2 regions of the Paenibacillus stellifer genome follow, and region 2 is predicted to be linked to the other one. Evidence: a T-box and tRNA genes for the amino acid it is inferred to sense, from the RefSeq annotation. Region 2 holds a T-box; the other holds one or more tRNA genes.
The links. The T-box of region 2 lies ahead of metG (methionine--tRNA ligase). A T-box ahead of a tRNA ligase gene usually reads a tRNA of that ligase, here a tRNA-Met.
Positions count from the first base shown of each region.

Region 1: it encodes a tRNA-Met, which carries the amino acid that the T-box ahead of metG (methionine--tRNA ligase) is inferred to sense. The anticodon was not compared.

Region 1 is NZ_CP009286.1:3,985,768-4,002,061, forward strand. Features, by position in the region: gene PSTEL_RS18450 (COG4705 family protein) at 1-215, opposite strand, end outside; gene PSTEL_RS18455 (response regulator transcription factor) at 372-1,061, opposite strand; gene PSTEL_RS18460 (sensor histidine kinase) at 1,058-2,524, opposite strand; gene PSTEL_RS18465 (hypothetical protein) at 2,753-3,688, opposite strand; gene PSTEL_RS18470 (ABC transporter permease) at 3,790-4,539, opposite strand; gene PSTEL_RS18475 (ABC transporter ATP-binding protein) at 4,514-5,269, opposite strand; gene PSTEL_RS18480 (DedA family protein) at 5,294-5,926, opposite strand; gene PSTEL_RS18485 (P-loop nucleotide/nucleoside kinase family protein) at 6,116-6,670, opposite strand; gene PSTEL_RS18490 (carbon-nitrogen hydrolase family protein) at 6,828-7,838, opposite strand; gene feaR (transcriptional regulator FeaR) at 7,861-8,934, shown strand; partial or broken gene PSTEL_RS18500 (transposase) at 8,874-9,692, shown strand; gene PSTEL_RS18505 (cupin domain-containing protein) at 9,845-10,414, opposite strand; gene PSTEL_RS18510 (polysaccharide deacetylase family protein) at 10,505-11,317, opposite strand; gene PSTEL_RS28190 (hypothetical protein) at 11,475-11,756, opposite strand; gene PSTEL_RS28195 (helix-turn-helix domain-containing protein) at 11,772-12,020, opposite strand; gene PSTEL_RS18520 (MFS transporter) at 12,148-12,963, shown strand; gene PSTEL_RS28200 (nitroreductase family protein) at 13,007-13,648, shown strand; tRNA gene PSTEL_RS18530 (tRNA-Ile) at 13,649-13,722, opposite strand; tRNA gene PSTEL_RS18535 (tRNA-Met) at 13,775-13,848, opposite strand; gene PSTEL_RS28030 (hypothetical protein) at 13,924-14,088, opposite strand; gene pyrE (orotate phosphoribosyltransferase) at 14,247-14,888, opposite strand; gene pyrF (orotidine-5'-phosphate decarboxylase) at 14,885-15,601, opposite strand; gene carB (carbamoyl-phosphate synthase large subunit) at 15,809-16,294, opposite strand, start outside.
Region 2 is NZ_CP009286.1:1,094,960-1,111,253, forward strand. Features, by position in the region: gene PSTEL_RS05070 (FxLYD domain-containing protein) at 238-1,494, shown strand; gene PSTEL_RS05075 (S1C family serine protease) at 1,508-2,647, shown strand; T-box leader at 2,889-3,155, shown strand; gene metG (methionine--tRNA ligase) at 3,290-4,954, shown strand; gene PSTEL_RS05085 (acetate--CoA ligase) at 5,394-6,941, opposite strand; gene PSTEL_RS05090 (asparagine synthase-related protein) at 7,368-9,350, shown strand; gene PSTEL_RS05095 (hypothetical protein) at 9,361-10,296, shown strand; gene PSTEL_RS28675 (hypothetical protein) at 10,483-10,611, shown strand; gene PSTEL_RS05100 (ABC transporter ATP-binding protein) at 10,781-12,484, opposite strand; gene PSTEL_RS05105 (helix-turn-helix domain-containing protein) at 12,606-12,935, opposite strand; gene PSTEL_RS05110 (lasso peptide biosynthesis B2 protein) at 12,978-13,433, opposite strand; gene PSTEL_RS05115 (lasso peptide biosynthesis PqqD family chaperone) at 13,435-13,731, opposite strand; gene htpG (molecular chaperone HtpG) at 14,012-15,892, shown strand; gene PSTEL_RS05125 (nucleotidyltransferase domain-containing protein) at 16,122-16,294, shown strand, end outside.

The DNA of each region.
Region 1 (16,294 bases), 2.8 Mb from region 2:
GCCGACACCTGAACATACAGGGAAATCAGCAGCAGACCGCTCATGACGAGGGTTGTGTTGGTCAGTCCCCAATTCAGATTGAAATTCAGAAAGTCGGCTGCCGTCTCTCCTACAGTGGTGGACATCATTTTAATCAACCAGAAGAAAAGTGTGACTTGCGGAACTTTGTTCCTTATTGCGTGTTCATTCGAGAATAGAGACCCTGTTTGTTCCAATGCTAATCCCCTCCTGCTTTTTATCGCGCAATACAAGCCTAACGGGTAAATCTAAAGTGCCTGTGAACAGACGCTTAAATAATTCTTAATTCCTTCTGCCGGCCAAAAAAAGCCAAAGCTCATCCGAAGATGGGCCTTGGCTCGTTGCTAGTTAATTCAGGAACGAAGCCGGTAACCGGCTCCCCACAGCGTCTCAATATAGACCGGATTGGCCGAATCCTCCTCAATTTTCTCCCTCAGCTTGCGGATATGCACGGTAACCGTCTGGGTGTCTCCCAGAGCACTGGCGCCCCATAACCGCTCAAAGAGCTGATCCTTGCTGAATACATGATTCGGGTGCAGCACGAGAAAATGGAGCAAATCGAATTCTTTGGTGGTCAGTACAATCTCCTCGTCTCTGACAAAAGCGCGGCGGGAATCGGGGTCGAGCCGCAAATCCCTGATCTCAAGCTCGGCTGACGAAGCGCCGCTTCCCTTCAGACGTTCATAGCGGGATAAATGGGCCTTGACTCTGGCTACAAGTTCCGAAGGCTTGAACGGCTTGGTGATGTAATCATCCGCTCCAAGCCCGAGCCCCCGCACAATATCGATATCCTCCCGTCTGGCCGTCACCATAAGGATCGGAATATCCAGCTCCGCGCGTATTTTTTTGCATATCTCGAAGCCGTTAAGCTTGGGCAGCATGACATCCAGAATGATCATGTCGAAGTTGCCGCTCAGGGACAGATGAAGTCCTTGTTCGCCATCAACGGCGATTTCGGTCTGAAATCCGTTCATCTCCAGGTAATCCCGTTCAAGCTCCGCAATGGCAGATTCATCCTCCACAACCAGAACCGTTCGCTTCATTGTAGACCATCTCCTTTCTGGGCCGGGAGGATGATGCGGATGGCGGTGCCTTCCCCCTCCGTGCTCTCCGCACAGATGATGCCTCCATGCCCTGCGATAATCTGCTTGGCAATCGCGAGACCGAGTCCGCTGCCTCCTGTGTTCGTATTTCTTGACTCCTCCGCCCGGTAAAAACGCTCGAACACATGCTCCACCGCCTCCTCCGGAATTCCGGAGCCATTGTCTTCAATAGAGAGAATAAAGCCGTTCTGATCCAGGCGGGTGCGGACTGTAATTTGCTTGACCGGCTTATCCATATACTTCAGGCTGTTCTGAATAATGTTGCCGAGAACGCGCTTGAACGAATCCCGGTCAATCGAGACCCGGATCGCTTCTCCGCCGCCCAGCTCAATGTCCAGATCAACCCCGCGTTTGTCCAGCTCCACCTTCAGTTCCTCCGACCAATCCATTAAATAAGGCAGGATGGGAACGGATTCGAAGGAGAACGGCAGCTTCTGCATATCGAGCTTGGAGTACAAGAACAATTCATCGATCAGATGATCCATTTCTCCCGCTTTGGCGGCAATGGTCCGCATATATTTGTCATGCTTCTCCGGAGAATCCGCTACTCCTTCCAGAATGCCGTCCACATACCCCTTGATGGCCGTAATGGGAGTCTTCAAATCATGGGAGATGTTCGTAATCAGCTCTTTGCGGTTCGATTCATACTGCTGCTGGATGACGAGGGACTCCTGAAGCCGGGATCGCATCTCCTCAAAGACTCTTCCCAGCTGTCCCAACTCGTCGTTGCCGCCAATCCTCACCTGAAAATTAAGATCCCCATCGGCGACCCGCTTGGCCGCATTTCTAAGCTCCAGCAGCGGGCGGATAAATCTTCTGGACATATAGGTGGTCAGCAGGATATGCGTTAGCAAGAACACAATAATCGTCAAGAGAAACAGAATGGGGAAGAAGGTTCGTACGAAATGGACCAGCGGATCAATCTTGGTGAGCAGAAACAGGCTGACCGGCTTGGCATCCTTGGACAGCATGTCGAACTGCGATATCTGGTACCATTCATTCCCATATTTAATGCCGAACGGCTCGAGACGAGAACCGGCTTCCGTAAAGGCGGGCAGTTCCCCGATTAATCCGGCCCTGGATTTCAAATCATCCGACATATAAATATCCTGGTCGCCGGAACGGATATAGACCTCTGTGTTCTTGCTCCGCATATCCGCCGAGAATTCGGCAAGAAATGCCTGATCCGTCAGGAGAGCGGCATTTTGCTGAAAAGTATGCTTGATCAGATTATGCGTATCTCTTTCTTCCATTCCCTCGAACTTGCTCTCATAAGCATTCTTGAGACTTTGCACATCTCCGTGGTAGACCACCGTAAGCAGCAGGCTTGTGATGCCAAGCAGAAGCAGAGGAACCAGCAGCATTGCCGCATAAGACAGTAAAAATTTAATTCGGATGGACATGGATCGGGTTGGTCTCCTTATCTACAGATTGAATTTCACCCTGGAATCATCATACGACATTTCATCTTGTCCTCCAATGCACACAAGGATAAACGGGTCATGCAGCGGATAAAAAACGGACAGGACCTCCCTGTTAGGAGTAGTATCCTGTCCGGTGCAAATCGGATTCCTTCAACGGCTGCGCCCTCACGGCATTCTCTGCCAGAATTTAAGCGGCACTAAGCTGCTCTAGTCGCGATGTCTGCCTTCGTGCTCTCCCTTAACCTGAACGACATGCTTCCCGGTCAGGTCGATAGAATCCGGAGATGTTCCGTTGATGCCTGTCAGCTGAACATTCAGGCTGCCGGTAAGCGTATGGGCGACTCCCTGGGCGTCTTTGCCTGTAAATGCGATGTCTAATTGCTGCTGCGAAATCTCGTTGTCCGGGCTGATCACCGCCTTGAGGCTGACGCTCTGAATCTGGATGCCATCCTTGAGGTTCACATCCTTCAGATTGACCAGATTCTGCCGCAGCAGTTTCTCCGGATCGGATGAATGCGAAGCCGAATTGCTGTCATCGCGATTCCATTCCGACTGATCCGACAGATGCTTGAACGCAAGCGGGGCCATCGCCTGGACGACAGCCGGAATTTGCGCGCCGTCAAGCTGCAGCGAAATCGTCTTGGTTCCGTCAGCTCCGGCCGTAGAGGTTATCTCATCCTTTAAATTCCCGATCAGCGCATCAATAACGGTCTCTTCCTGGCTGCTGAACCAGAGAGAGTCTCTGCTCTTCTCATCCTGCTCCCTGCCTTCCGGATCTTCCTGGTCCTTCTTCACATAGTAAGTATCCGAAGCACCGGTCTTCCAGACCTCTTCCCCGGCCTGCTTGTACAGGTCCAGGTTAACGGCACCGGCTGTGCCGCTGACATAAATGGAGCCGCTTACGGTTTCCCGTTTCACGTCTGCCTTCAGCCGGCTCTGCGTCTTAACAAGCAGCGTATTGTCGTCCTTAAGCTCGGCATTGGCGCTGACCGTGACGCTGTCCAGATTCTGCACCGTAGCTTTAAGCGCAGATTTGTAATCGTCATAACCCGATGTCCCCGCAAACGCCGTAAGACCGGTAACCAGCATGATCGTGCCGCTGATACCAACCGCGCTTCCGGTTAACAACCACTTCTTCTTCATCCTTCCATTCTCCCTTTCCGCTTAATTGTCCTGCAAGCTAAGCCTAAGGGATAATCCTAAACTCGCTGTGAAGAGATTATTAAATCATTCTTAATTACGCCTTATACCTCCCTGCGGTCGAACAGAAGAAATCCTAGAGCCAGAAACAGAACCATTCCTGAGAGCAGAAATACCGATCCGGTTGCGAGCCGGGCCGCCGACGCGCTATGGCTGAGCCACAATACATACCAATCCGTATACGAGGCGATGGAGAAATAAGAGAAGCCTTTGACGAAGTAAGGAACTGCCTTGACTCCGGCATAGATCAGAATGGAGAATACCATGAAGCCCGCTGCACTGCGAAAAAATTGAGCGACACATACAAACAAAGCCGCAAGCGCCACCATGGACAGAAAAGCTGCCGAATACGCCTTTATCAGATTGAAGAAAGGCAAGCCCCCCGTATCCGCCATCCCGAGTCCCAGATTGCAGAGGGCGCTCACCGTCCCCAGTAGAATCAGCAGTATCCCGACCGATATGCCAAGCGCCAGGAACTTAGCCATATATGCCCCAAACCTTGTGATTGGCCGAAGCAGCGCCAGCTTCAAGGTTCGCGACGAGATTTCCTGCGGAAACAAATCGGCGATCTCCAACAGCATGAACAAGGGAATCAGGAACAGCGTATAGATCTCCAGCATTTGCACCGGATAGGAGGAGCTGACGGCGGCCAGTCCAAGAACAGGGTGAAGCGCCCGGAACAATGCCGCCAGCAGCAGCGGAATCAACAGGGTGACGGCGAGGAATACCATCGTCTTCTTACGATAAAGCATGAGCTGAAGTTCGTTTCTAAGTCCCGCTGACAGGCCGTCCATATTCCATCAGCTCCTTTCCTCTCTGCAATTCATTCATGTAGAACTGTTCCAGAGACGTGTTGTCACTCATCAAATCGGGCACCCTGCCCTCGCGGATCAGCACACCCCGGTTAATAATTCCCACCCGGTTGCAGAGTTGCTCCAGTTCGTGAATCATATGGCTGGATATCAAAAAAGTAATTCCCTGTTCATCCGATAAGCGTTTGACCAAAGCGCGGAACTGTACAACCCCTTCGATATCGAGCCCGTTCGTGGGCTCATCCCAGATGACGAACTCCGGGCTGTGCAGGACCGAAGAGGCCATGGCAAGCCGCTGCTTCATACCGGTGGAGAAGTACCCGATTTTCTCTTTGGCATATGTCTCCAGTCCGACCATTTCAAGCACTTCTGCAATTCGTTCCCGGCCCACCTCCGGATAAAAGTTCGCATTCAGCTTCAGGTATTGGCCCGCCGTAACATATTCGTGGAAATCGGCCGACTCGATCATGCAGCCAACCTTTCTCATGACCGAGGCGAAGGACGCATCCCTGTCCTGCCCGAACAAGGTTATGCTCCCAAAGTTCGGGGTAATCAGTCCGGTCAGCATTTTCAGAAGCGTAGTTTTCCCCGCGCCATTCGGTCCGAGCAATCCGTAGATATCCCCTTGTTCCAGACTCAAATCCACTCCGTTAATGCCTCTGCCGTTCCGAAATTCCTTGGTAACTCCGGTTAATTTCGCAATTGGATACATGTCAGTCCTCCTTTCTCGCTCAGGTCAGGCTCTTGTCCGGGAATTGGTCCGTTCCTTGTTGCGGCGCAGGAGCCACCAAGCCAGCATAATGACGACCAATCCGCAGATCGCATAGCTGATCGGACGCATATATTGTTCCACAACACCCCAATTATCGCCCAAGCGGTATCCCAAATAGACAAGGGCCGCATTCCACGGGATACAGCCGAGCAGGGTAAAGATGATGAATCTCCCCGGCTTCATCCCGGCAATCCCTGCCGGCAGCGAAATAAAGGTCCGGACGAAGGGCAGCATCCGCGTAAACAGCACCGTCCCTTCGCCAAACCGGGCGAACCAGCGCTCGGCCTGCTCCAGATGATGCGTGTTAAGGAGGATATATCTCCCGTATTTATCGAGCAATCGCCGACCTCCCGCCCTGCCGACGTAAAAAGCGATTAAAGAACCAAGCAGATTCCCGATACTGCCCGCGATCAAGACTTCAATCCAGGAAAGAGAGCCCTGCGCAGCCAGCCATCCGCCGCTGAGCATAATCACTTCACTAGGTATCGGGATGCATGCACTCTCCAGTATCATGCCGATCCAGATCCCCCAAATTCCCATGGTATTGACCAGATTCAGCGCCGCTTCGGATATCCAAGACAACAGTTGATGCATGATTTCCCTCCTCTTAGGCTAACCCTTATGTTTAAATGTAACGTTCGGATATAAACAGGATATGAAACGAATCTTAACGATTCCTTAAATTTGCATTGGATCATCTGCCCGGTAAAAAAGAGAAAGAGCCTGCAGGATGCATGAACACATCCTGCAGGCTCCTATTGTTGTTCTGAATTGGCGGCAAGTCCGTTAAAATTCAAATTCGTCTTCAAGAACGAGATTTCGCTCCGCGTTCCAAATGGGCATCACATATTCCTTAATGAGCGCCGCAACTTCAGGAACCGAATGGGCACCGGTATCAATGGTGTACAGCGGCGGATCAAAGTGAGTATCACTACACTGAAGCAGCAATTCGGCAAACTCGTGATGCTCCTGAAATCGTTCAGCGGTCCATGTAAAGTTATCAAACCGGTTCATCAGCCTTTTCTCCCGAACCGATCTATCACAATGCAGGTTGATATAGCACATCTGGCTGAATTTCGCGTAATCCTCGCAGAAAGCGGCGTCCCATGGTGTAAAATTGCCGCAAATGATCGTCCCTCTGCCAGAACGCGCAATAGAGTAGGCAGACCGCAGCGTAATGTTCATCCGGGTTCTTTCATCCAGGGTAGGCGTCATCCAGTGAAGCATATCCGTGCTGAAGATATCGAATTCCGGCATCGTCTTGCGGAGCATTTTCGAAACCGCTGTTTTCCCGGAGCCGCTGGCGCCAATGACGAAAAAAATGGGAAGTTTGTAATCCATCGTAGAGTCCCCTTCCACGTCTCTCCCTGCAAAGCTGTGTTCGAGATGAGATCACTCCTGCTGCGCATGGAAGTGATTAGGCTAGGTCGTGAACCGCTCCGGGTTGAGGATTTGCTACTTTCATTTATATTCGTTCTGCTGCTTAAATGTTGATAGGCTAAATGCCGGCTTCGCTTTTGAATTGAAGCTCATCATAAGTCAAAACCTTTTGCGTAGCCCCGCCGATATGCTTGATCGGCTTATGCTCCGTTCGATCGAACGACAAGGACAGAAATCCCGGTGTGGAATAATGGCCTGCCGGATCGATCAGGAATTTGCCGGGAATGATTTGTTCCAAATCAATATCCGCGTAAGTGATCCCTTCTTCATCATGGGCTAACGGGCTTCCGATTTCCATGCCGTTAGGAGCAATGATTTTGGCGAAACCATAACCAACCTTCATATAATTTTTCTGCTCTTCCGTTTCACATATTTTGTCACGCTGCGCTTCCGTCCAGATTTGCGAGGACAGCAGACAAAATACCTGGTTGGTCATTGCATAGTACCGGGTAGCCACCACGCATTGTTCCGGACCGAATAAATGACCTTCCTGCGGCATGCCAATCGGCCAGGAGGATACATGCACCTGTTCATTCATCGATGTCATCGCTGCAAGGTTGAGCGGCAGCATATGCTCCCAGCATTGCAGCCCGCCCAGATTGCCGAACTCCGTCTCGAACACCGGCATCATGCTGCCGTCTCTATCGCCCCAGATGGTCTTCTCCGCATTCGTCGCCTTCAGCTTACGGTGCTTGCCAATGAGATTCCCATTCGGATCAAACCACAGCTGCGTCAGATAAAGGGAGCCTCCCTCTTTTTCAGTGACGGATACACAGAAATAGACTTTATTCCGCTTGGCGGCCGCACTTAGCTTTTGCACAGCCAGACTGGGAATCTCAACGGAATTCTTATACAGTTCAATATAGTATTTCATACCGTAATCCGCATTGCCAAGCCAAATCCACCAAGGATATCCCGGTATAAAAGCTTCCGGAAAAGCGATGACCTTCGCCCCGTTGGCTGCCGCCTCATCGACAAGCCGGCATGTTTTGTCAACTGTCGCATCAAGGTCCAGCAGAACAGGAGACGCCTGAACGGCGGCTACTCGGTATTTGGGATAATTGGACATTGGATAAACCTCCCTGTATGGAATGAAGCGATGTGCTATTCAATTCAAGTATTCGAAGACTTCTTGGACTGGGGGGTTATCCTTGCATACGATTTTATCGACAGAGCAGGTGGACGAACGGGAATCTTTCGCTTATTGGCGTGAACGGATCTGTGACGTGTTCGTGCAGCTCGATGCATCCCAGCTTTCCAGGGAGAGATTCACCGGACGAATGGAGGTTGGGTATCTGGAGGACATCCAGATATCCGAGGTGTCGTCTGATCCGCAGCATGTTGTCCGCTCAAACCAGCAGATCGCGAAATCCGGGGAGGAGTATTTTCTCGTCAGCCTGCAAACGGCGGGTCAAGGGTATACCGAGCAGGATCGCCGTCAAGCGAGACTCGCACCGGGGGATTTTGTCCTGTACGACAGCACCAGACCCTACGTCCTGCATTTCGAGCAGCCGTTCCAGCAAATCGTCTTTCAATTTCCCCGTTCGCTGCTGATAACCCGCTGCAGACAGGCGGAGCGCATGACTTCTGTCCGGATTCCCGGCGCACAGCACCCGGTCGGCAACCTGGTATCGTCCTTCTTCAGAACTTTGGCCTCCTCCTATCGCGGTCTGGACCCCGCAGCCCGGATGCGAATAGCCGAGAGTGCAATGGATTTGCTGTCGGCTGCGCTGAGTACGTATTCCGGCACTGAGCTAAGCGAGTCTGTCTCCACGGCCAATGTCCATCTGTCAGGCGCCCGGGCGTTCATCTTCTCCCATCTGGCCGACCCCAATCTTTCCCCTTCCATGGTTGCGGCCAGCCAAGGGATTTCGATCCGTTACCTGCATCGCTTGTTTGAAGCGGAAGGGCAATCGGTCGCTGCGCTAATCCGGGATCGCCGCCTTGAGCAATGCCGCCGGGACCTTAGCGATCTGAACCAATCCCATCGCACCGTTACGGAGATTGCTTTCCAGTGGGGCTTCAATGATGCCGCCCATTTTAGCCGGATATTCAAGCAGCATTTTGGCATGAGCCCGACCGGATTCCGAAGCAGCGTATTCACTTGCTTGGCGACCGAAACAGCTTTAGTAAGACAGACACGGATGCGACCTTCATGCGGATGAAGGAAGACCACATGCGAAATGGCCAGCTGAAACCGGGATACAACGTACAGATCGGAACCGAAAACCAGTTCATTTTAGCGTACAGTGTTCATCAACGACCGACGGATACCCGCTGTTTACAGCCGCATTTGGATAAAGCTCAGGAATTATTGGGGAAATTGCCGCAGACCGTCATTGCAGACGCTGGCTATGGGAGTGAAGAAAACTACGCTTACTTGGAACAGGAACAGATTCGGGCTGTCGTGAAATACGGCAGTTACCATAAAGAGAAGAGCAAGGCGTGGAAGGCGGACATCTCTAAGATCGAGAACTGGACGTATCACGAAATGGAGGATGCCTGGACCTGCCCAGCCGGGCAAACGCTGGAGTTTCATAGAGAACACAAGGAAGCTTTAACGAGTGGATACGAAATTCACAAACGACATTATCGAAGCCGCTCCTGCGAAGGTTGCCCCCTGAAGGATCGTTGTACGAAGGCAAAAGGAGACCGGGAGGTGGTCGTTAGTCTGGAACGATTAAGATACCAGCACCAAGCACGGGAACTCCTTCGAAGCGAGGAAGGATATACCTTGGCTGTACGCCGAATGATTGAGCCAGAAAGTGTGTTTGGGCAACTGAAAAATAACCGGGGATTCCGGCGTTTTCTGCTTCGAGGGCTGTCCAAAGTGACCCTTGAGGTCGGGTGGCTTTCGCTTGCCCATAATATGCTGAAGCAAGCCGCAGTGGACCAAAAACGCAAGGCAGCGACCCTCCAATAACGGGAGAATCGCTGCCTTGCTGTCTTTTTAACAACATTTGGAATTAAGATGAGCTGTTTCTTCGTAGAAAATCTACTTATGGGACAGCCCCTTTGCCCTAGCACAATTGGCGGGTTTAGCCAATGCCCTGCTTCTAATGAAGCTATAGATGACTACTTGGAGGACGCCATCGCGTCCGCCTTGGTTACATGTACGGTCCCATACGGATGATGCGGCGGTGCATAAATGACATACACTTTAAGCGGCCTGTTCCCTTTATTCGTTATATTATGCCATTTGCCGGCCGGCACCATGACCGCATATCCATCATAGGCCATAGTCTCATAATCCAGTTGATCTTTGCGATCCCCCATCTGAACGAGTCCCTGGCCTTCTTCGATCCGGATAAATTGATCCGTATCCGGATGAACTTCCAGACCAATATCATCTCCCACATTGATGCTCATCAAGGTCACCTGGAGATGCTTCCCCGTCCATATTGCGGTGCGGTAGTTGTTGTTTTGCTCCGCAGCCTTTTCAATATTAACGACGTACGGGTTCGGTCCATAGTCTTTGACAGCTTCCGCAAATCGTACAGATGTATACCCGGCCACGGAGCCATTGAATGGCAATGGCGGAATTACGGATTGATATCCTGTACCCTGATAATAATTCGGGATCACATTCGGGCTATAAGGATACGGGTATACCGGATAAGAGTACCAACGCGAGTCATAAAACATGTATCTCATTCCCTCCATCATTTATACATCAGCATATGCCCATATGTTAGAAAGGTTCCGCATGATGTAATCCGGAGTGCAACCAGAGCGTTATGACCCAGGTGTTAGCTTCGGAAAAATGAGATTATCCTGCGGAATCCCGGGAGAATCTTCTGTGCTTTCCTTTCGTTGATTGGAGAGTTTCATGAGCTCAGAGACCGTCACACAGCGAAATCCCTGTTTCTGCAGCCTGGGCATAATAATCTTCAAGGCCTGAACAGTCTGGGAATGGCCATATACATGATCATGAAATAAAACAATATCTCCGTTTCTGGCGTTTCGTATGACCTTATCCGCAATCTTATTTACTCCGGGACGGCTCCAATCTTTGGTATCTTGATGCCATGACCAGAGGATAAGCTTCTGCCCCAGCCGGGTCGAGATGTTCACCAAGTCTTCATCATAAAAGCCTCCCGGCGGCCGAAACAATTCGCTCCGTTTGCCAGTAATGGCTAGAATTTCTTCCTCCGTCCGCTCCAGCTCCTTAACGACGAGATTCCCGTTAACCGGCCGTTTGAAATACACATGATGATACGTATGATTAGCCAGCTCATGCCCTTCTTCTACAACTTTCCGGGCAACCTCGGGATAGGCATGGAGACGTTCTCCGATAGCGAAAAAAGTACATCTGGCATGATATTGCTTCATTATCTTTAGTATTTGTTCCGTCTCCACCGGGTCAGGCCCATCATCAAAGGTTAAAGCAATAACCTTTTGATTGGTATGTACTTCCCATAGCACGGTTCCATTCTTCTCATACAGATCACGGCTTGCGGGCATCACGCCATTTCCCCATACCGTATCCTGATCGAACAGCAAAAGAAAAGTGATGATCAATATCATCGTTCGAAATGTTTTTCTCATTTGACCCTGTTCCTTTCCGATTCCGTTCTGGCTCTATGAGAAATACTTTCTCCATTAAAGCCGTTTTTTAGTGAAGAAATATATCCCAGAGCGCGTTCTCCACAATACATCCCCTCGCAGAAAAAAACTTGATGGCATGAAGCCAATCAAGTTTCTATTAAAGCTGTTTTAATTTATGCCTTGTACCCTCATCTATGGGCATTTGAATGGTGATATTTGCTCCCTCAATTTCTGTTGATCGAAATGAAATATAACTAAGATATAAGTTTCCTGCTAAAGGGTGATGCAACAGTTTTTGACCCTCTGGCGTTCCCATAATGCCTTGGTTATTCCACCATTTATTGAATAAAGAAGGATTTTGACTATCCAGGAATTTCTGCAAGGTGTCCGAAATCGTAACGGAAGCGGCGTCTTCCACAGGCGGTTTTTTATCTGACAAATTAAATAAATATCTTTATTCTTCGTTATTCAATTGAAAAACCCGACTCAAAGAGAGCAGCACGTCTATGGATGGATTCACATTCTGTCCCTGTTCGATGCGCACATACCAGTCAATGCTGACACCGGCCAAATCCGCAACTTCTTCTCTCTTCAGCCCTACCACTCTTCTTTTTTTATCGCATTTGAGTCCGAATTGTTCGGGTCTCAGTGTGGATCTTTTCTTTTTTAAAAAAAACCCAAGCTCCTTGCTTTTCGATATCATGACGACCTCTCCCATTTCGGTTCTGCTGAACATAGGCATTATTAATCATATGATAACCTGGCTTCTATTTAAAATGATTTCACCATTATACACTATCTTCATAACTCACAGAGAGGAAGATGTGAACATGACCAGTGATCTGAGATCCCGGAATTTCACAAATAAATTATTAGTAATGTTGTCCATTATTTGTGCCATAATGGTAGCCAATTTGTACTACGATCAAGTTTTATTGACTGATATCTCCAATTATTTTTCTATAGCTGCTTCCTCATCCGGCAAGCTTGCAACCTCTATACAGATCGGCTATACATTGGGGTTGTTGTTTATTGTTCCATTAGGAGATCGATTTAGCAGAAAACCGTTAATTATTTTAAGTATGATTGGTTCAGCTGTACTATTATATCTAATGACTTTAGTCTCTACATTTAATTTAATGGTAATTGCAGGATTCTTCATGGGCCTTTCCAGTGTTACGGCACAGCTGATCATCCCGTTTGTTTCGTCAAATATTTCGTCAGCCAAACGAGGGAGCATCGTCAGTCACTTATTAACCGGAGTATTTCTTGGCGTGTTGTTAGGCCGGGTATTAGGAGGAGTTGTCGGCCAATTACTGGGATGGAGAGCAGTCCATGAATTGGCGGCAATCGTTGTGTTAGCCCTGGCTGTTTACTTATTTTATACTCTTCCGCAGGATCAAATATCAAAGGAAAATTCATATAAAAATATTCTGTTGTCCCTGCCTCCATTATTGAAAAAGGAGAAAGTACTAAGAGAAACCATCGTTTTTGGTGCTGCCGCATTTGTGCATTCAATATTTTTTGGGTCTCTTTGTCCTTTTAGAAAGCAGTCCCTATCATTATGGCAGTGCCGTAGCTGGAATCTTTGGTTTCTTAGGTGTAGCAGGTGCAATAGCGGCCGGATTTGCAGGGAAACTTGCTGACAGCAGCAAGGTGAGCTCATGGAACCTGCTTGCTCTGGCTATCATGTTCATCTCTTTTATTATCTTAGGCATAGGCTGGTCAAGTCTCATCATTATTATCTTCATTACCTTTACTCTGGATGTTGGTTCAAGAATGAATATGTCTCTAAATCAGGGACGGATTTATAAGCTAGATCTCCAGAATCACAGGTGTCAGCCGGAATCCCCAATTCATCAAGTAAAGGAATGTCTGAAATGCGGCTTATGCGTAAAGGAGTGCCCTGTTTATGTATTAGAACTTAAAGAAAATGGCCCTGAAGAAGTTGCTGCTGAAGACTGCATTGCCTGCGGCCATTGTGTAGCGATATGTCCAAGGGAAGCCATTGATAATATGAGAACACCTTTATCCAATCAAATCAGCTCAAAAACATATCCAAAACTAAATCCGGAGGAGGCGGAAAACTTTCTTCGTTCAAGACGCTCCGTTCGCTCCTATAAAAAAACGCCTGTCCCCAGAGAAAAATTAACAGAACTTGTCCGTATTGCGCATTTTGCTCCCAGCGGACATAATCTTCAGAACTGCTTGATCAAGCGGTTTCCCTTGTCATCGATGAATTTGAAACAACTCACTAACATAACCCAACAACCTACTAACATAAACAAAGACAAGCAAAAAACCCTTGGCAAGCCAAGGGTTTCAGGGTAGTGGGCCCTACAGGACTCGAACCTGTGACCAATCGGTTATGAGCCGACCGCTCTAACCAACTGAGCTAAGGGCCCTGATTAATGTCTCCGTATGAATGATGACGGGTACTGCCTATGTGAAGCATTATTGCGGGGGCAGGATTTGAACCTGCGGCCTTCGGGTTATGAGCCCGACGAGCTACCGGGCTGCTCCACCCCGCGTCAGTGATCAACATTCAAACAGCGACAATAATTAATATACAGGATAGCAGGGCCATTAGTCAAGTGTTAAATGGATTATGGAAGAAATCGAACTCCGTACTTACCTTTGCGGGAGCGGTAGATCTCTACATAGCTGGGATCATGGTAGCCGTAAATCCAGCCATCCTGCTCCAGCCGTTTGGCCAGGCATCCGGCCTGAAACCGGGTCCGGAAGAGCTTGGCGAAGTAAATCCAGTTCATCAGGATGTCTCCTTTATGAAAGGTCTCGACTGCTGCAGGTATAGGATGCCCCTGAATCACGTCTTTATGCAAAAGCGCAATACACAGCACCAACAGCCCACGCCGAGAGGCGATGGGCTGTTGCTTTGAAGCAGGATAGACTGGAATGATGTAATGGTTTAGACGCCGAACGAAGACGGATCTTTTCTCCACGACTGGAGCAGTTCCACGTCGGTGGAGGCGATTTTTCCCTGGCCCAGCGCAACGTCGATCAGGGTACCATAGTCGGACAAGCTCTGCAGCGGAATGCCTGCTTCCTGGAACGCCTTCTCCGCCCGGTCCAACTGGTAGCTGAAGATGGCGAGAACAGCGACCGGATCGGCTCCGGCTTCCTTGACGGCTTCCGCAGCCTTCAGCGAACTGCCGCCTGTCGAAATCAGATCCTCGATCACGACAACTTTCTGTCCCGGAGAGATGATGCCTTCGATCTGGTTCTGCTTGCCATGTCCCTTTGCTTTATCGCGGATATAGGCCATCGGCAGGTTCAGCTTATCCGCCACCCAGGCGGCATGCGGTATGCCCGCTGTCGCCGTTCCGGCGATCACCTCGGTGCCGGGATATTGCGTGGCGATCAGCTCTGCGAATGCGTCGGCGATGTAGCTCCGGATTTCAGGGTAGGAGAGCGTAAGGCGGTTATCGCAGTAAATGGGAGACTTGATGCCGGATGTCCAGGTAAAAGGCTGCTGCGGACGCAGCGCCACCGCTTCAATTTTCAGCAGATAGGATGCAATTTGTTCGCTTCGGTTCAATAATGGGCTCATGCTTGGATCATCTCCTTAATAATGTTCTCCGCGGCTTGGCGCGGATCAGGTGCAGCGGTAATCGGCCGGCCAATGACGAGAAAATGGCTGCCTTGCCGGATGGCCTGTCCCGGCGTCATAACCCGGCTCTGGTCATCAAGCGACGAGCCGGAAGGGCGAATGCCCGGTGTAACGGTGCGGAAGCCGCTGCCGCACGCGGCAGATATGGCCGCAGCCTCCTGCGGCGAAGCCACCACGCCGTCCAGCCCCGCTGCAGCGGCCAGCTGCGCGTAGCGCACTACGGTATCCGGCACTTCGCCCGGGATGCCGATCTCGCCGTTCATCACGGACTGGCTGGTGCTCGTCAGTTGGGTCACGGCGATGACCAGCGGCCGCTTCAGCGCCGGGTTCTGCGCGATGGCGAGCTCAACGCCCTCCAGAGCCGCCTTCATCATGGCTGAGCCACCGGCTGCATGGACATTGAACATGTCGACGCCGAGCGCCGTCACACTCTGCGCTCCGCCCTTGACGGTGTTCGGAATATCATGCATTTTCACATCCAGGAAGACGGAATAGCCGTTATCCTTCAGTTCGCGTACGAAATCCGGTCCAGCCGCATAGAACAGCTGCATGCCAACCTTCATGTAGCATGGAATGCCTCTCAGCTTCCCGATCATCTCCCGCGCCTGCGACGCATCCGGGTAATCCAGCGGAATCATCAGCCGGCCGGCCATCTCCTCCCACTGCGTGTCCTTAGCACTGCTCCGTTCGTGCGCCGGGGCGCTTGAAGCGGTATCCTTCTCTCCGGTCATCTCCATGCTCCTTTACTGATAACATTACGTGCACCCGCAAAAGGTCCGGGCACAGCGGAACGGTCTGCGATGCCCGCAAACCGTCCCTGTTGATCGGTGTATGATTATCAAGTTTCCGTTACAAGCGGCTTATTGCCCAACGAAAGCCGGCATCGATTGCGAGGAGAAGTTGATCGTCTCCAGCATGCGCAGCAGCGCCGTTACGGTATCGAGCGATGTCATGCAGACGATGCCGTTCTCTACCGCCTCGCGGCGGATGCGGAACCCGTCACGCTCCGGCGTCTTGCCCTTGGTCAGCGTGTTGAAGACAAAGTTCGCCTGGCCGCCGCGGATGAGATCGATGATCGTCGGCTCGCCTTCGCCGATCTTGTTGACGTTCATCACGTTCAGGCCAGCCTGCTCCAGCGCCAGCGCCGTGCCGCCGGTAGCGATGATTTTGTAGCCCAGACGGTGGAAGCCCTTCATCAGATCTACGGCAACTTCCTTGTCTTTGTCGGCGACAGTAACGATGATCGAGCCCGTTGTCGGGATCTTCATGCCCGCCCCGATGAGGCCCTTATACAGTGCCTTGGCATACAGTCTATCGCGTCCCATAACCTCGCCGGTCGATTTCAT
Region 2 (16,294 bases):
CTGAATGGCTAACCGGGCTGAGAGAGCGTCTTGATATGCGGCTGAAAGGGAGATACGGCTTGGGTTGAGCTGATTTTTTTCCAGGCAGGCGGACTCAACGGGACCCACAATATGGTATAGTGAAAAATAACATGCCGGAAGACCCGGATCGCAAGGCTGATCCGGGTCTTCCGGCGGCATCCATATAATCGGCTGCAAGTTCGAGTAGCAGCATCAAGGGACTCTGGGGGGAGCAAGGTGTATTGTCATCAGTGCGGGGAGAAATGTGCCCCGGAACAGAAGGTATGCGGGAAATGCGGCGCCAGGCTGTTGACGGAGGAGGTTCGTCAGGCTGTGCTGGAGGTCGCTGCGGGAGCGGAAGCAGTCCGGAAACCGGGATCGTCGTTCATTCGCCCGGAGGCGGGGGGCGCGCGCTCCCCAAGGGAGCAGGCTCCCGTCAAGAAGCGCGGAGCCGGGCGGGTATTCCAGTGGGTGATTCCGCTTCTGCTGGCGGGATGTACGGCTCTTGGGCTCACGCTGCTGCATCAGCATGAGCAATCGGTGAACCTGGAGGTGCTGGCGCTGCAGCAGCAGGCCAAGACGGAGGCGCTGGCGGGCAAGTATGACTCCGCCGTCTCGCTCCTGGATCGCGCCGGGAATGCGCGGCCGGGCTATGCCGCGCTGGCCCGGGACCTGGAGCTTGCGGCGAAGGCCGCCCAGCTTCAGACCCGGCTGGACAGCGCCGCCGGACTTCTTAAGGCGAAGAAGCTGAGCGAAGGCGAGAAGGAGCTGAACGCGGTAGAAGGGCTGATCGGCAAGCGGGAGGAGCCGCTCTTCGCGCCGCTCAAGAAGGAGCTGGCGGCAGATCAGGTGCTGCTGACCGTGCTCAAAATCAAGAGCGAGCTGGACAAGCTGAGCACGGTCGACGCACTGGCCGCGAAGCTGGATACGCTGAAAGGGCTGTCCGGAACGGAGGCGGCTGCGGTGAAGAAGCAGATTATCGGCAAAATCGCCTCGATCAGCTATTCGGCGGCCGAGCAGAAGCTGCGGAAGAAGGATTTCGCTGGAGCGCTGGAGGAGGTCGACACGGGCCTCTCCTATGACGCGGACAATGAGAAGCTGACCGCGTACCGGAAGCAGGTCGAGGAAGCCAAGCGCGAGTTCGAGAAGGCCGAAGCAGAGCGCATTCAGCTTGCCCAGCAGCAGGCAGCGGAGGAGGACATGAAGAACCGGACGGCCGCTGTCGATGTGACCGGGCTTCAGGCGGTTCTGGATGAATACGGCGATCTGATGATCAGCGGAACGGCCACCAATAAGGCGACCCGGGCGATCTATTCGATCAGCGTCAATCTCTCCATTTACGACAGCTCGGGCGCGTATCTCGGAGAAACTTACGCCGATGTCTCGCCGTTCCGGCTGGAGCCGGGAGAATCGGGCAGTTTCTCGACATATTACTACGGGGTGTACGACCAGGCCACGGTATCGGTCGCTAATGCCACCTGGTATCTGGAATAGGAGGGCATGAGAGATGAGCAAGGGAACATGGATCAGCGCAGCCGCATGCCTGATTATTCTGGGATCGGGTACGGCTGGCGCCTATCTGATCCATCAATCCGCCGAGTCCAGCCTGGACGGACAGCCGCTGCTTGCCGCAGCCAAGACTTCTGCGCAGGACGATAAGGGGGCTGTGAAAGCTGCGGCCCCGAAGACACGCAAGGCCATTATTGAAGACAGCCAGAAACGGGTGGTCACGATTGAGAGCGGGGATGGACTGGGCTCGGGCTTCCTCTACAACAAGCAGGGCGACCTGCTCACCAACGCCCATGTCGTGTCCGGCTCCCGGGAGGTGACTGTGCGGACGCTGAATCATAAGGAATACAAGGGCCAGGTCATCGGCATCGGAACGGAGACGGATGTGGCGGTTGTCCGGGTTCCGGAGCTTAAGGAACTGGAGCCGCTGCCGCTGGCGGAAGGCTATAAAGCGGAGGCCGGTGACGAGATTTTGGCGCTCGGCAGTCCGCTTGGACTGGAGAACACGGTGACGACGGGAATCATCAGCGGCCTGAACCGGAGCTTCGATATTGATCCTTACACCTACAGCAATCTGTACCAGATTTCGGCTCCGATTACCCACGGCAACAGCGGGGGACCGCTGGTGAACGCAGAGACGGGCGAGGTGCTGGGCATCAACTCCGCCGCCGCTACGGAAGAGTCGGGCATCGGCTTCAGCATCCCGATTTCCAGCATCATCGCCCAGGCGCGGGAATGGTCCGCCCAGCCTATGTCCAAGCTGCCGGACGTGAGTGCCGGAGGCGAGGACGATGACGGCGGAGACGGGTACGCGGATGAGCGTGATATCGTGGCTTATTTTTACGAGAGTCTGAACACGGGCGACTATGTCTCCGCTTATTCACTGCTGGGCAGCGAGTGGCAGGGCAAGATCAGCTACGAGGATTTCCGCAGCGGTTATCTGAAGACGGGTTACATCACGCTGGGAACCTTGTCGCTGAAGAAGCTGGAGGATGGCGCTCAGGTGACTGTCGATATTACAGCCGAAGAGCGGAAGGACAGTGGCACCGTGTATCAGTCTTACAGCATGAATTATTCGGTCGGGTATGAGAACGGAGAACTGAAAATTCTGCACGGCAAGGGTGAAAAGATCAAGTAGCAGCCATTCGTTAGTTCGGAGCAGCCCGGCCGGCGTTGTTGATCCTCATGCGTGTGAGGCACGCTCCGGGAGGACCGTCGGAAAAGGCGAATCCGGAAAAGCCGAATCCGGTGAAGGCGGCGTGATCGGTGTATTTAAGGCAGTGTGATCGGCGTATTTAAGGCAGCGTGATTTAGGGGCGTGATGTAAGAGGTTGCGCTGATGAAGAGATGGACATATAATGCCCGTAACCTGACATATGCCAAAAGCTTTGAAGAGAAAGAGTACCAAGCGGATATCTTCCGACAGAGAGCCCCGGGAGCTGAGAAGGGGAGAAGAAGAGTCTTGGGAACATGGTCTCTGAGCTGCGCACCGAAGCCTTTTCAAGGGCCGTAGGCTGCGCCGGAACCCGCACCCGTTAACGTGCTAGGGTATAAGCGATAATTTTCGCCGTACCTGAAGAGGTGACCGCCGCAAGGCGGAAATGAAATTGGGTGGTACCGCGTGAGCTTAAGCTCTCGTCCCTTTGTGGGATGAGGGCTTTTTTGCGTTCGGGGGAGTTCGCTCAGTGCCGGAATTCGCTTCTAAGCAAGTCCCGCCGCTTGGCCGGGGGATTTGGCTTTGGTGTAGCCAGGGAATCATACATGGGAAGGATGAATGAACATGGGCAAAATATTCATCGGAGGCGCCTGGCCGTATGCCAACGGCTCGCTGCACCTCGGGAGGCTGGCCAGCGTGCTGCCCGGCGATGTGCTTGCGCGCTATTACCGGGCCAAAGGCGAGGAGGTGCTGTATGTGTCCGGCAGCGACTGCCACGGCACACCGGTCGCCGTCCAGGCAATGAAGGAGGGCGTAACTCCGGGAGTAATCGCGGACCGCTATCACCGGGAGTTCGCGGATTGCTTCGACCGGCTGGGATTCACCTACGATCTGTACACCCGGACCGATCAGGCGTTCCATCATCAGGTCGTACAGGAGCTGTTCCTCGGCCTGCATAAGGAAGGCAGGCTGTACAGGAAGACAGTCACGCAGACCTACTGCGAGACCGACCGCAGGTTTCTGCCCGACCGTTATGTGGAGGGCATCTGTCCCTTCTGCGGAAGCCGCGCCCGAGGCGATCAATGCGATGCCTGCTCGGCGCTGCTCGATCCCGCCGATCTGCTGGACCGGATCTGCAAAATTTGCGGGAATCCCCCGGCGGAGCGGCCGGCTGAGCATTTGTATCTGGAGCTGTCCTCGCTGCAGCAGGATCTGAAGGCCTATTCAGAAGGGCGCTCCGGGAACTGGGGAGACAATGCGGTCAAGCTGACTTCCCGTTATTTGAAGGAAGGCTTGCAGGACCGGGCAGCGACGCGGGATTTGGATTGGGGAGTGGACGTTCCGGTTCCGGGATTCCGGGACAAGAAGATTTATGTCTGGCTGGATGCCGTCATTGGTTATTTGTCGGCAAGCCGGCAATGGGCTGCGGAGAAGGGCGGGGACTGGGAGGCCTTCTGGCGGGACGGGGGCGAGCCGATCACCGCCTACTATGTCCACGGGAAAGATAATATCCCGTTTCACACGCTGATCTGGCCGGCGATTCTGTTAGGCTCCGGAGGGGGCTATCATCTGCCCGACCGGATCATATCCTGCGAGTATTTGACGCTGGAGGGCCAGAAGTTCTCCACGAGCCGGAACTGGGCCGTGTGGGTGCCCGATCTGCTAAGCCGGTATGATCCGGACTCCATCCGCTATTTCCTGCTGGCGAACGGGCCGGAGAAGCGGGATACGGATTTCTCCTGGCGGGAATTCATTTACAGCCATAACGGCGAGCTGCTGGGGGCATTCGGCAATTTCGTTAACCGGACGCTCGCGTTTCTGAACCGATCATTCGAAGGGCGTGTGCCGGCGGGAAAGCTTGGAGACGAATGGAGGCTTCGCCTGGAGCGGCTGTATACGGAGGCGGGAACACTGATCGAAGACGGCCATTTCAAACGGGCGCTGGAGCGTATTTTTGCCGTGGTGAGGGAAGGCAATCACTTTTTTGATGAGCAGCAGCCATGGGCTGTGCTGAAGGAAGACCGTGCGGCGTGCGGCGCCATTCTGTACGAATGTGTCCAGATTATCGCCAATTTCGCTAACCTGCTGGAGCCGTTCATTCCGTTCGCCTGCGGCCAAATCCGCCGCTTCCTGGCGCTTGGGGCTCCGAGCTGGCAGCTTGAACTCGTGCCTGCGGGGCGCGAAATTACAGAGCTGCGGCTGCTCTTCGAGCGGATCGATCCCGGGGTGATTGAGGAGGAGCGGGAACGGTTGAACGATCAGGCGGCGGCCGCAGAGCGTCAGGAGTGACAGGCGGATAGAGCAACTAAGCGAGGTGGCCGGACGCACCAGCCGGCTATCCGGCAGCTGACGCGAGGCGCGCATCTTGCCCGGCGCCCAGCCGCCCGGGCTACACCAGCTGGCCAGCCGGCTATCCGGCAGCTGACGCGAGGCGCGCAACTAGCCCTGCGCCCAGCCGCGTGGCACACCGGCTGCCCGGCCGCTATCAGGCGGCCGACGCGAGGCGCGCATCTTGCCCGGCGCCCAGCCGTCCGGGCTGCACCGGCTGCCCGGCTGTCTATCCGGCAGCTGACGCGAAGCGCGCAACTACCCGGCGCCCAGCCGCCCGGGCTACACCTCCGATTGCTAGGCGTCGCCAAAAGCAAAAGACCCCTGCACCGCATGCAAGCGGGCAGGGGTCTTTCAACCTTCAATCTCTCTCAGCGCAGATCAATTGAGCGCCCTGATCTTATCGTTTGGCCGCCCGTTCGCGTTCCCGCAGCTCGACCCGGCGGATTTTGCCGGAGCTTGTCTTGGGGAGATCGGAGATGAACTCGATTCTGCGCGGATACTTATACGGTGCGGTAATCTCCTTCGTATGGGCCTGGAGTTCCTTGGCCAATTCCGGTGTGCCTTCGCAGCCATCCTTCAGCACGATGAAGGCCTTGACCACATGGCCCCGGATTTCATCGGGGCTGGCGACGACGGCGCATTCCTTGACCAGCGGATGCTTCATCAGCGCTTCTTCCACCTCGAACGGGCCGATCGTATAGCCCGAGCTGATGATGATATCGTCGCCGCGGCCTTCGAACCAGAAATAGCCGTCCTCATCCTTCTCGGCCCGGTCGCCGGTAATGAAATACTCGCCGTGTACTGCAGCCGCCTTGCGCTCCGGGTCCTTGTAGTAGGTCTGGAACAGCGCCGGCATGTTCACATGGACGGCGATGTCGCCTACCTCTCCCGGAGGAAGCGGAACGCCGTTCTCATCCACGACCTCGATCATGCCCTCGGCGGTTGCTTTGCCCATCGAGCCGAGCCGGATTTCGGCATCCTTCAGCGTGCCGATGAGCAGCGTGCTCTCCGTCTGGCCGTAGCCGTCGCGGATCGTCAGGCTGAACATGCGCTGGAATTCATGGATGACCTCCTGATTCAGCGGCTCGCCGGCAGAGACGGCGGAGCGGAGGCGGGACAGGTCATAGCGGCCGAGTCCGTCGATCTTCGCCATCAGGCGGTATTCGGTCGGCGTACAGCACAGGACGTGGATATTCTGGTCCTGAATGAGCTGCAGATAGCGGTGCGGATGGAAGGAGCCGTGGTAGACGAAGCCGGTAGCGCCGTGGCCGAGCACGGACAGGAACGGGCTCCAGATCCATTTCTGCCAGCCGGGAGCGGCGGTCGCCCAGACCGTATCCTCCTCCCGGATATCAAGCCACATCGAGGTGATGCGCAGATGTGCGTACCCCCAGCCGTGTGTATGCACCACCGCTTTCGGATTGCCGGTCGTACCCGAAGTGTAAGCCAGAATCGCCATGTCGTCCCGGCCGGTGTCGGCGGTCGGATAGGAGCTGTCCCGGCCTTCCATCAGCGACTGCAGCGATGTCCAGCCGGCTTCCGCCTCGCCATCGTCCGGAGTGACGGACAGGCGGTAATCCAGCGCGGGCAGATCCTCAGCAATCTTGTTGACCTCGCCGGTTACCTCGGACCAGCAGATGACGGCCCGCGCCTCAGAATGGCGGAGACGGTAGGACAAGTCCTTCGCCCGCAGCATCTCCGAGGACGGGATGATGACCAGCCCGAGCTTCAGGCAGGCCAGATATATAACATAGGCGATGATGCGGCGGGGGACCATGACGAGCACCCGGTCGCCCTGGCGCAGCCCCAGCTCGGCAAGGCCGCCTGCAAGGCGGCCTGCAAGCTTCAGCAGCTCTCCGTACGTGATTTCCTCGTATTCGCCTTTATCGCTTAACCATTTCAGCGCAAGCTTCCCGGCGGGATGGCGTTCCATCTCCGACGTCATATTGTAGCGCTCCGGCGCGATCCATTGCTCTTTACCCAACTTGATCCATCTCCTATACACAAGCTATTCGTATTGCTCCCCTATTATAGCACGAACTCTTAGTACCTGATTCTAAAACCATAAAAGATTCCAATCCTTTTTACAGAAGAGGACGGCATATTTGGAAGCGGGTGGAAACCGTTCTTTATTAAGCACGGCAAAAATGGTAAATTAGACATACATACTGCCATAGGCAGCCGACAAGAATGAAATACATAGGGGGGCTCTGAACTTGGCTTTGACTAATATTCGAGGCATCCATAACGCTGCCCCTGCCGGGTCGCTGTTAATCCAGGATAGACGCAGGAATTTTGCCTTTTGATCCACCTAACCACCTGGGATCTAGCAACCTAGCATGCATCGGGGAAAAGAGAGGAGAAAGGGCAGATGGGTGCAATCAGCGGGATATGCGTTTTTGGAGGCGACCGGAAGGCTGTTTCGGCCGGCCCCGCGTTGTTCGGGCAACTGAAAATTTATTCGTTTCAGGGAACGGGCGAATGGACCGACGGGTCCGTTCATCTGGGCTGCGGCGTTTTCCATCATACGCCCGAATCGAAGCTGGAAGAACTGCCGGGAGAGAACGAAAGTGGCAGTCTGGTGCTTGCGGCCGACGCCATTATCGACAACCGCGCCGAACTGCTGGAGCAATTGGGGCTGGATGAGACGCAGGTTGTCACCGACGGCACTCTTATTCTGAAAGCGTATGAGAAATGGGGACATGCCTGCCCGAACCATTTGATCGGGGACTACGCTTTTGCCGTGTGGGACAAGGAACGGAGGGAGTTGTTTCTGGTCCGCGATGCCATGGGCTCAAGAACCCTCTATTATACTCAAGGCGCGGATTATTTCGCTTTTTGCACGGTGGAGAAGCCCTTGGTTGCGCTGCGCGGCGAGGAGGCGGAGCTGAACGAGAAGTGGATCGCGGATTTTCTGTCGATCGAAGGCATTCAGCATGAGACGGACCCTGAAGAAACCGTGTATCGGGACATTTACCAGCTTCCGCCCGCGCACACGGCCGTTGTCCGGGCGGGGGAATTCCTGAAGAACCGATATTGGGACCCGCTGAAGGACATCAAGCCGGTCCGTTTTGCCTCGGATGAAGAGTACGAAGAGGCCTTCAACCGGATCTTCAAGGAGGCGGTAGCCTGCCGCCTGCGCAGCGCTGGCGAGACGGGCATCTTCCTCAGCGGCGGAATGGATTCCGGCTCCATCGCCTGTGTTGCGGCCCCCCTGCTTGAGGCGCAGGGCAGGAAGCTGCATGGCTTCACCTCCGTCCCTGTGCCGGATTTTGACAAGAAGCCTCCTCGGATGCGGGTCTATAACGAAGCGCCGGAGGTGGATTTGATCGCCGAGGCTTATCCCAATGTGGAGATTACGTACAGCAGCTTCGCGGAGAAGAACTGTACAACCGACATTGACGAGCTGATCCGCATTTTCGAGCAGCCCTATAAAATTTTCCGGAACATGACCTGGTATCATTCCTTCCTGAAGCTGGCCGCGGAGCGGAACTGTACGGTGATGCTGAACGGGCAGAGCGGGAACAACACGATCTCTTACGGGAATTTCGCTGTTCATTTAATGACATTGTGGAAAAGGGGCAGGGCATTCTCGGCCGTCAGGGAGCTGCTGGGCTTCAGCCGGCTTGTGAACGAGCCGATCTCCAAAGTATTCAAAAGCGCGATTCCGGTCGTAACTCCCTACCGATTGAAGCTGTGGCGCAGCCGCAGGGAGCTTCGCGGCTACGACCGATTCCGGGGCGTGCCGGTCAATCGCTCGCTGGCCCGCAAGTGGAAGGTAGAGAGCCGTTTGGATGCCATCGGCACCAATGTGCCGGTTCAGCGTTATCCCGATTACCGGGAGGATTTGAAATCCAGAACGAGTCCGCTGCCGCTTGTGCATATCGGCGCAGTGGAGACGAAGCTCTCACTCGCGAACGGCATTACGATCCGTGACCCGTCCAGGGACCGGCGCGTCTTCGAATTCTGCATGGCGATCCCGTCCGGGCAGTTCGTGCGCCATGGCCAGGAGAGATATTTGCTACGCCGGGCTATGAAGGGCATATTGCCCGATCCGATCCGCCTGAATATCATCAAGAAGGGCCTTCAGAGCGCCGACTGGATTCATCGGCTCGTTCCGGAATGGCCGAGTTTGCTGGCGGAAGCCCGCAAGATTCTGGACAGGGAGGACAGCGAGCGCTATCTGGAGACAGAGCAGTTGAGAGAGCTTCTGGATGAAGTCAGCCGGGATGTGGCGAAAGTGGATGAGGACCGGGTGGCCTATATTCTGACTGCTGTGATCTTCGCCCGATTTGTCGACAGTTATAAGCGGGAGCGCATTTCCCGGCATACGAAACACTACATTCCCAGCTGAGGTGGTAGACATGCACGACCGCAATTCGGATGTTCAGAACCTGGAATTTCATTATAAAGCCTTCGGATGCAACATCGCTTCCGCCTTTCCCCTGGAAGGGCTGCTGCCGGCGGATGGAGTACCGGACGTATGGATCAGGGAAGGGAAGGTTCCCGTCCAGATTCCCGGCCCGGAGAATTCCCATGCCTATATTATGGTCGGCGAGGACGGCTTCGCCTTTCGCGTGCAGGATATCGGCTGCTTTCTGGTAAGGGGAGGACGGGAGATCATCGCGGAGCCAAGCGATGCTTGCGAGCCGGAGGCCCATACGCTGTTCATTCTGGGAACCTGCATGGGCGCGCTGCTCATGCAGCGGGGACTGCTCCCCATTCATGGCAGTGCTCTGGAGCTGGGGGGCCGGCATATCATTATTACGGGCTGCTCGGGAGCGGGCAAGTCAACGCTGGCCGCCGCTCTGAACAAACGGGGCAGCGCCTTTCTCGCCGACGATGTGGCGGCGCTGCGGGAAGATGCGGACGGCGCTTTCCGGATTCTCCCGGCTTTTCCCCGCCAGAAGCTGTGGCGGGATACGGCGGAGCGGATCTTCGGCGGCGTCGGGGATTTCACCCGGATTCCCGGAATCCGGGATAAGTACCATGTTCCGATGGAAGGCGGCTTCATCCGATCTCCCCAAAAGCTGGCTGCCCTGTTTGAACTGACGGCCTCTCCGGGTAATGAAGTAATGATCTCGGAGGTGAGGGGGCCGGGCAAGCTGATGACCATCATGCGCAATGTCTACCGGCCGGAGCTGATCGAATTCATGGGCAAGCGTCAGGAGCATTTCATGCGCTGCTCACGGCTCGGCGCGCAGCTTCCTGTATTTCATCTTGAGCGTCCGGAGCACGGTTTCTCGGTTGACGAGCAAATACAGGCCATGACTCAAAGGCTGAACGAAATCCGGGTTTGACACGATAATAGAAAGTAACAAAAAGAAACAGAAAAGACAGATTTAGAGAGAAACTGTTCTTTATAACGATCGAACTTCTTGATTTCTTCCAAAAAATCGTGTATTGTAGTTTACAAATATTGCCCACACTCAACGCATAGAATAAGGGCGATGGTCAATGTTTTATATTATCAGGAGGTGGAATACATGAAAGTTTGGGAAAAGCCGGAATTGAAAGAATTGAAGGTTAGCGGAACGGAATACGGAACTCAATTGAAAGCTGTTCCGGATGCAAGCTACAGCGACGGTAAGCATACCTGGTATTCCTTCTCCTAAGATCAGATTCATTCAACGGACAGAAGCCCCGGCGGTTCGCCCGGGGCTTTGAAATGCGGCAGGCCGGGCACTTCGGCGCTGTTCCTTCGGGAGCGGCGCCGAAGTGCCCGGCCTGTTTCATGTGCGGAGAGCCGAATGGACCGTATGCTGCCCGGGCTGCGGCCCCTGCCTACTCGCTGCGGACAGCCAGCTCCTTCTGCTCCCGGTACAGTCTGCCTTCGGACAATCTGTAAATGTGGTCGCATACGTCGAAGACAGACAGCCGATGGGTGATGGCGATGCAGGTGCGGCGCGGCTGGAAGCTTCGTATGTTCTGGAGAACCGCCCACTCCGTGTCCATATCGAGCGCCGAGGTGGCTTCGTCCAGCAGCAGAATCGGCGCGGGCCGCAGCAGCGCGCGGGCGATGGCGATGCGCTGGGCCTGGCCTTCGGACAGCCCGGAGCCATGCTCGCCGATCACGGTATGGAGGCCTTCGGGCAGCTTCTCTACGAAGCTCCGGGCGCAGGCGGCCTCCAGCGCGTCGTTCATCTCCTTCTCGGTGGCGGAGGGATGGCCTATCTTCAGATTATCCGCGATTGTGCCGGAGAACAGCGTGTTCCCCTGGGGCACATAGGAGAAATACGGCCGGGTATCGGCTGACAGCGCGATGCGCTCCCGGCCTAATGCGGTAAGGGAAATGTCGCCGTGACTCGGCTTGATCAGCGCGAGCAGCAGGCGCAGCAGCGTCGTCTTGCCCTCGCCGGACGTTCCGATCAGGGCGATCAGCTCGCCGGGCTGGATGGTCAGGGAGGCATCGGTCAGAATCGGCTTGCCTGGCTCATAGCTATAGGCGACATGATCCAGCCGCAGTCCGGTAACCCGGTCCGCAGGCATGGGAGGAATGGCCTTCTTGTTCTCCGGAGTCAGCTGCTGGAAGACGATCAGACGCTCGGCCGAGGTCACCATGGCGATCAGGATCGGGAAGGAGCGTGCCAGCCCCTCCAGCGGCCCCTGAATTTGCCCCACCAGCTGGAGGAAGGCGGTGAACATGCCGAAGCTGGCCGCTCCGGTGGAGATACGATAGGCTCCCCAGATGAAGGCGAGAAAGAACCCGAGCCGGTAGCCGGTACCCATCGTCAGATCGGCGGCGACGTTGAAGCGGGTGCGCTTCAGCACCCAGAACAGCCGGTTCTGCTGGGCGCCCCGGACTTTTTGCAGGCTGTCGTCTTCATGCTCAAAGGTTTTGACGATCAGAAAGTTCTGGATGCACTCATGCAGCAGCGAACGGTAACGGCTCTCCGCGGCCTGAATCTGATGCTGCATCTTCTTCAGCTTCCTTCCGATGAACCAGCTGATCACAACCGAGACGGGACCGAGCAGGAAGGCGAAGAGCGCCAGTGTTTTGTCAAAATACAGAAGGGTCAGAAACGCCGTGGCGAACTGGACGACAAGCGAGAGTATGCCGGGGAGCGTGGCGATCAGCCCATCGGTTACGCTGGCAACGTCGCTGGTGAGATGGGTCAGCAGATCGCCGCTGTGGTACCGTCCTACCGCCTTCCATTCCGTCTTGTACAGACGGTCCATGAAGTTCCGTTGAAGATCGTTGTTCATGGCCTCCTTCAGCTTAACAGTCCGCAGCGTGAGGAGGGAGGACAGCACGAGCTGGGCGATCATGATCAGGGCAAAAGAGACGGCGTACATCGCGCTCTGCTTCAGACTGTCATTCACCGCATGATCGATGACCTGCTTGGAGACGATGGCCTGGGCAGCGCCGCCCAGCGACAGAATGACGTTCAGCAGAATGATGACGGTGAGCGCGCTCCATTTTCCCTTCATGCACAGTTTAAGCCAGGCTATCACTTCGGTATTGAAGAGGGTCTTCAACTTGTTCATCCGGGTCGACTCCGATCTGTAAATGAATACAAAAATAAAGCCGTCTTTAGAGGCGAACCTGCGTAAAGATGCGGCTTTGGATGTCCGATTCTAATGCGGCAGGAGACGGGGAGCATCAAGCTCAGCGCCGTTCCATCTTCCATTTGTTGTACTCCAGGAAATCGCGGAACTCCCGCTTGCTGATTCCCGATCGCATCGCTTCCTGAACGAGTTCGTCCCATTCCTGGTCCGTCTGCTCCGCGCTTCCCCTGCGCTGCTCCGGCTGGAGGAACTCCTCCACCGGAATGCCGAGGACGGCTCCGACCTTCTCCAGAAATTGAATGGAGGGGTTCTGCTGGATGCCCCGTTCGATCGAGCTCAGGTACGATTTGGCTACTCCGGCCCGTTCGGACAGCTCGGTCAGGGAGTAGTTTTTCTTCTTGCGAAGCTGTTGAATCTTTTTACCGATCATGGCTAACCTCCGTCGCAACCGGACAAGCATGCGGCTTGGCGCTTACCGGTTATTCAAAGCGGATTTGGCGAATTTGTCGACCGTAACGAAACGGTCCATGACTTCAGCGCCGGAAATATAATAGGGGCCGCTGCGCAGCCAGGCATGCGCAATCAGCATTCCGTTCTCATCTTTGCCCGTTCCCAGATAGAGTGTGCTGTCGATTCCGCGACGCTCCAGCATTTTCATACCGGCGATGGCTCTGACCAGACATTTGCTCTGCCACGGCGTATATCTGCTGATCGTATTGATGGAATTTGCAATGTGATTCAGGAAGGCGAGATGCTGCGGATCGGCCTGCATCGCCGTCTCCTCTCCGCGTCTGCCGAGCTGAGGAGCTACTCTGGAGAACTTGTAGTAGAGCAGGGTGCGCGCCCAGCCGAGCAGAACAAAAGCTTCTATATAGAAGCGAAGCGTCGTCCTGTCGAGGCCGGCCAGACGTCTGATTTTTCTGACCATGTTATTTATCTCCGGATATGCGTATCAAATCTTCCTGCAGCAGATTCTGCAGAAAAGGAATGACGTCCTGTTCGCAAATTTCGAGGTCGATTTCGTAGCTCTTGCGGAGCTCCTCGACGATTTCCTTGACGGAACGCGGGGTTCCGATCAGCTCCCAAATATCGCCTCCAACCTGTCCCAGGTTGAAATATTTGCCCCGTTCGATGCTCAGCATGACCTTCTCCCCGTCCATATCGCTGACGATATTGCCCTCGCATTGTACCAGGACAGTGTCCATGGATAAACTCTTGGTCTTCATTCGTTAATCCACTCCTTATCTAGGGATAGGAAATCCTGCAACCGGGCAAAAACCGCGGAGCAACATATGTTCTTAATAAAGAACAACAATGATAAGTATAAATTAACATTCTGAAAAATGATTGTCAACCGCCCAAGGACACTCACGGCATTCGACTTTGGGATATTGACCTGGAAATCCAGATATGGTATATAAAAGTAGGGATTAGCACTCAGTGATGATGAGTGCTAATTATATGCGATATACGAAAATGAAAGATTGATTGGGAAGGAGACTAATCATGGCCAAGAAACAATTTCAGGCCGAATCCAAACGGCTGCTGGAGATGATGATCAATTCCATCTACACCCAGCGTGAAATTTTCCTGCGCGAACTGATTTCCAATTCCAGCGACGCCATCGACAAGATCTATTACAAGGCGCTGACCGACGATTCGCTGACGTTTAACAAAGAGGATTACTTCATTAGAATCACCGCCGATAAGGAGAACCGGACCCTGACTTTAACCGATACGGGCATCGGCATGACTCAGGAAGAGCTGGAGAACAATCTCGGCGTGATCGCCAAGAGCGGCTCGCTTGCCTTCAAGAAGGAGAACGAGGCGAAGGACGGCCACAACATTATCGGCCAGTTCGGCGTAGGCTTCTACTCCGCCTTCATGGTAGCGGATACGGTAACCGTCATCAGCCGCGCGCTCGGCAGCGACACCGCCTTCAAGTGGGAGTCCGAAGGAGCCGACGGCTACTCGATCGAGGCTGCGGAGAAGGATGCTATAGGCACCGACATTATCCTCAAAATCAAAGCCAATACGGAAGATGACAGCTACGACGAATTCCTGGAGGAATACCGTCTGCGCACGATCGTCAAGAAATACTCCGACTTCATCCGCTATCCGATCAAGATGGATGTCACACGGAGCAAGCCGAAGGAAGGAGCCGAGAACGAATACGAAGAGGTTAAGGAAGAGCAGACCGTCAACAGTATGGTTCCGATCTGGCGCAAGAACAAGAGTGAGCTTACAGATGAAGATTACGAGAACTTCTACCAGGAGAAGCGGTACGGCTTCGATAAGCCTCTGAAGCATATTCATATCAGCGCTGACGGTGCTGTCGTCTACAACGCGATTTTGTTCATTCCCGAGAATACGCCTTTCGACTACTATACGAAGGAATACGAGAAAGGCCTGGAGCTGTACTCGAACGGCGTCCTGATCATGAACAAATGCGGTGATCTGCTGCCTGACTATTTCAGCTTCGTCAAGGGTATGGTCGATTCCGAGGACCTGTCGCTGAACATTTCCCGCGAGCTGCTTCAGCATGACCGCCAGCTGAGCCTGATCGCCAAGAACATCAAGAACAAGATCAAGGGCGCGCTGCAGACGTTGCTGAAGGACGAGCGTGAGAAGTACGAAACGTTCTACCAGGCGTTTGGACGCGGTCTGAAGTTCGGTGTGTACAACAATTACGGTGCGGACAAGGATACGCTCCAGGATCTGCTGCTGTTCCACTCCTCGAAGGAGAAGAAGCTGGTCAGCCTGGACGAGTACGTCTCCGGAATGCCGGAGGACCAGAAGTATATTTATTATGCTTCCGGCGAATCCATCGAACGGATCGAGAAGCTGCCGCAGACGGAGCTTGTCGCCGACAAGGGCTATGAGATTCTGTACTTCACCGACGATATCGACGAATTCGCAATCAAGATGCTGATGAGCTACAAGGATAAGGAATTCCGTTCCGTTTCCGGCGGCGATCTCGGCATCGACCTGGACGAAGAGACGAAGGAAGCGGAGAACGCGGACAACGAGAACAAGGGTTTGTTCGAGTCGATGAAGGATATTCTTGGCGGCAAGGTCAAGAGCGTCAAGGCGTCCAAGCGTCTGAAGTCCCATCCGGTATGTCTGTCTGCAGAGGGCGATCTGTCGATCGAGATGGAGAAGACGCTGCGCGCGATGCCGAACGGCGGCGACGTCCAGGCCGACAAGGTACTGGAAATCAACGTGAATCACGATGTCTTCCATTCGCTTAAGAATGCGGCGGAGACCGACAAGGAGAAGCTCGCGCTGTACACGAATCTGCTGTTCAACCAGGCGCTGCTGATCGAAGGGCTGCCGGTCGGCGATCCTGTCGAGTTCACGAATGATATCTGCAAGATTATGGTGTAAAAGAGTGCATCCCGCTTCCGGCATATCGCCGGGGCGGGATTTTTTGATATTTGATATATGTAGGAATTGATATTGATTAACTTCTCCGTCGTTATCCTTAACCGTGAATGTAAGCAATTGACAAAAATCGGAGTCCGGTGGTACGCTCTCTTCAAACTTGAGGCATACGGGTAATCATTGTTTGAGAAGGACCTGTAGAATATGCTGCACCCGATGAAGGAGAGAGCCCATGACTGAGCGTTACGCCTTGAATCAGGAGGAACTATCCGAGGAACTGAAGCTTCTTCTGAAGCTGCTGCAATCGGACGCGGCATCCGAAGATAAGGTGGGGGAGCCGGAGATGTTGGCAGGCATTGACTGGAAGGTATTTATCCAGCTTGCCGTGCATCACCGGGTGTTTCC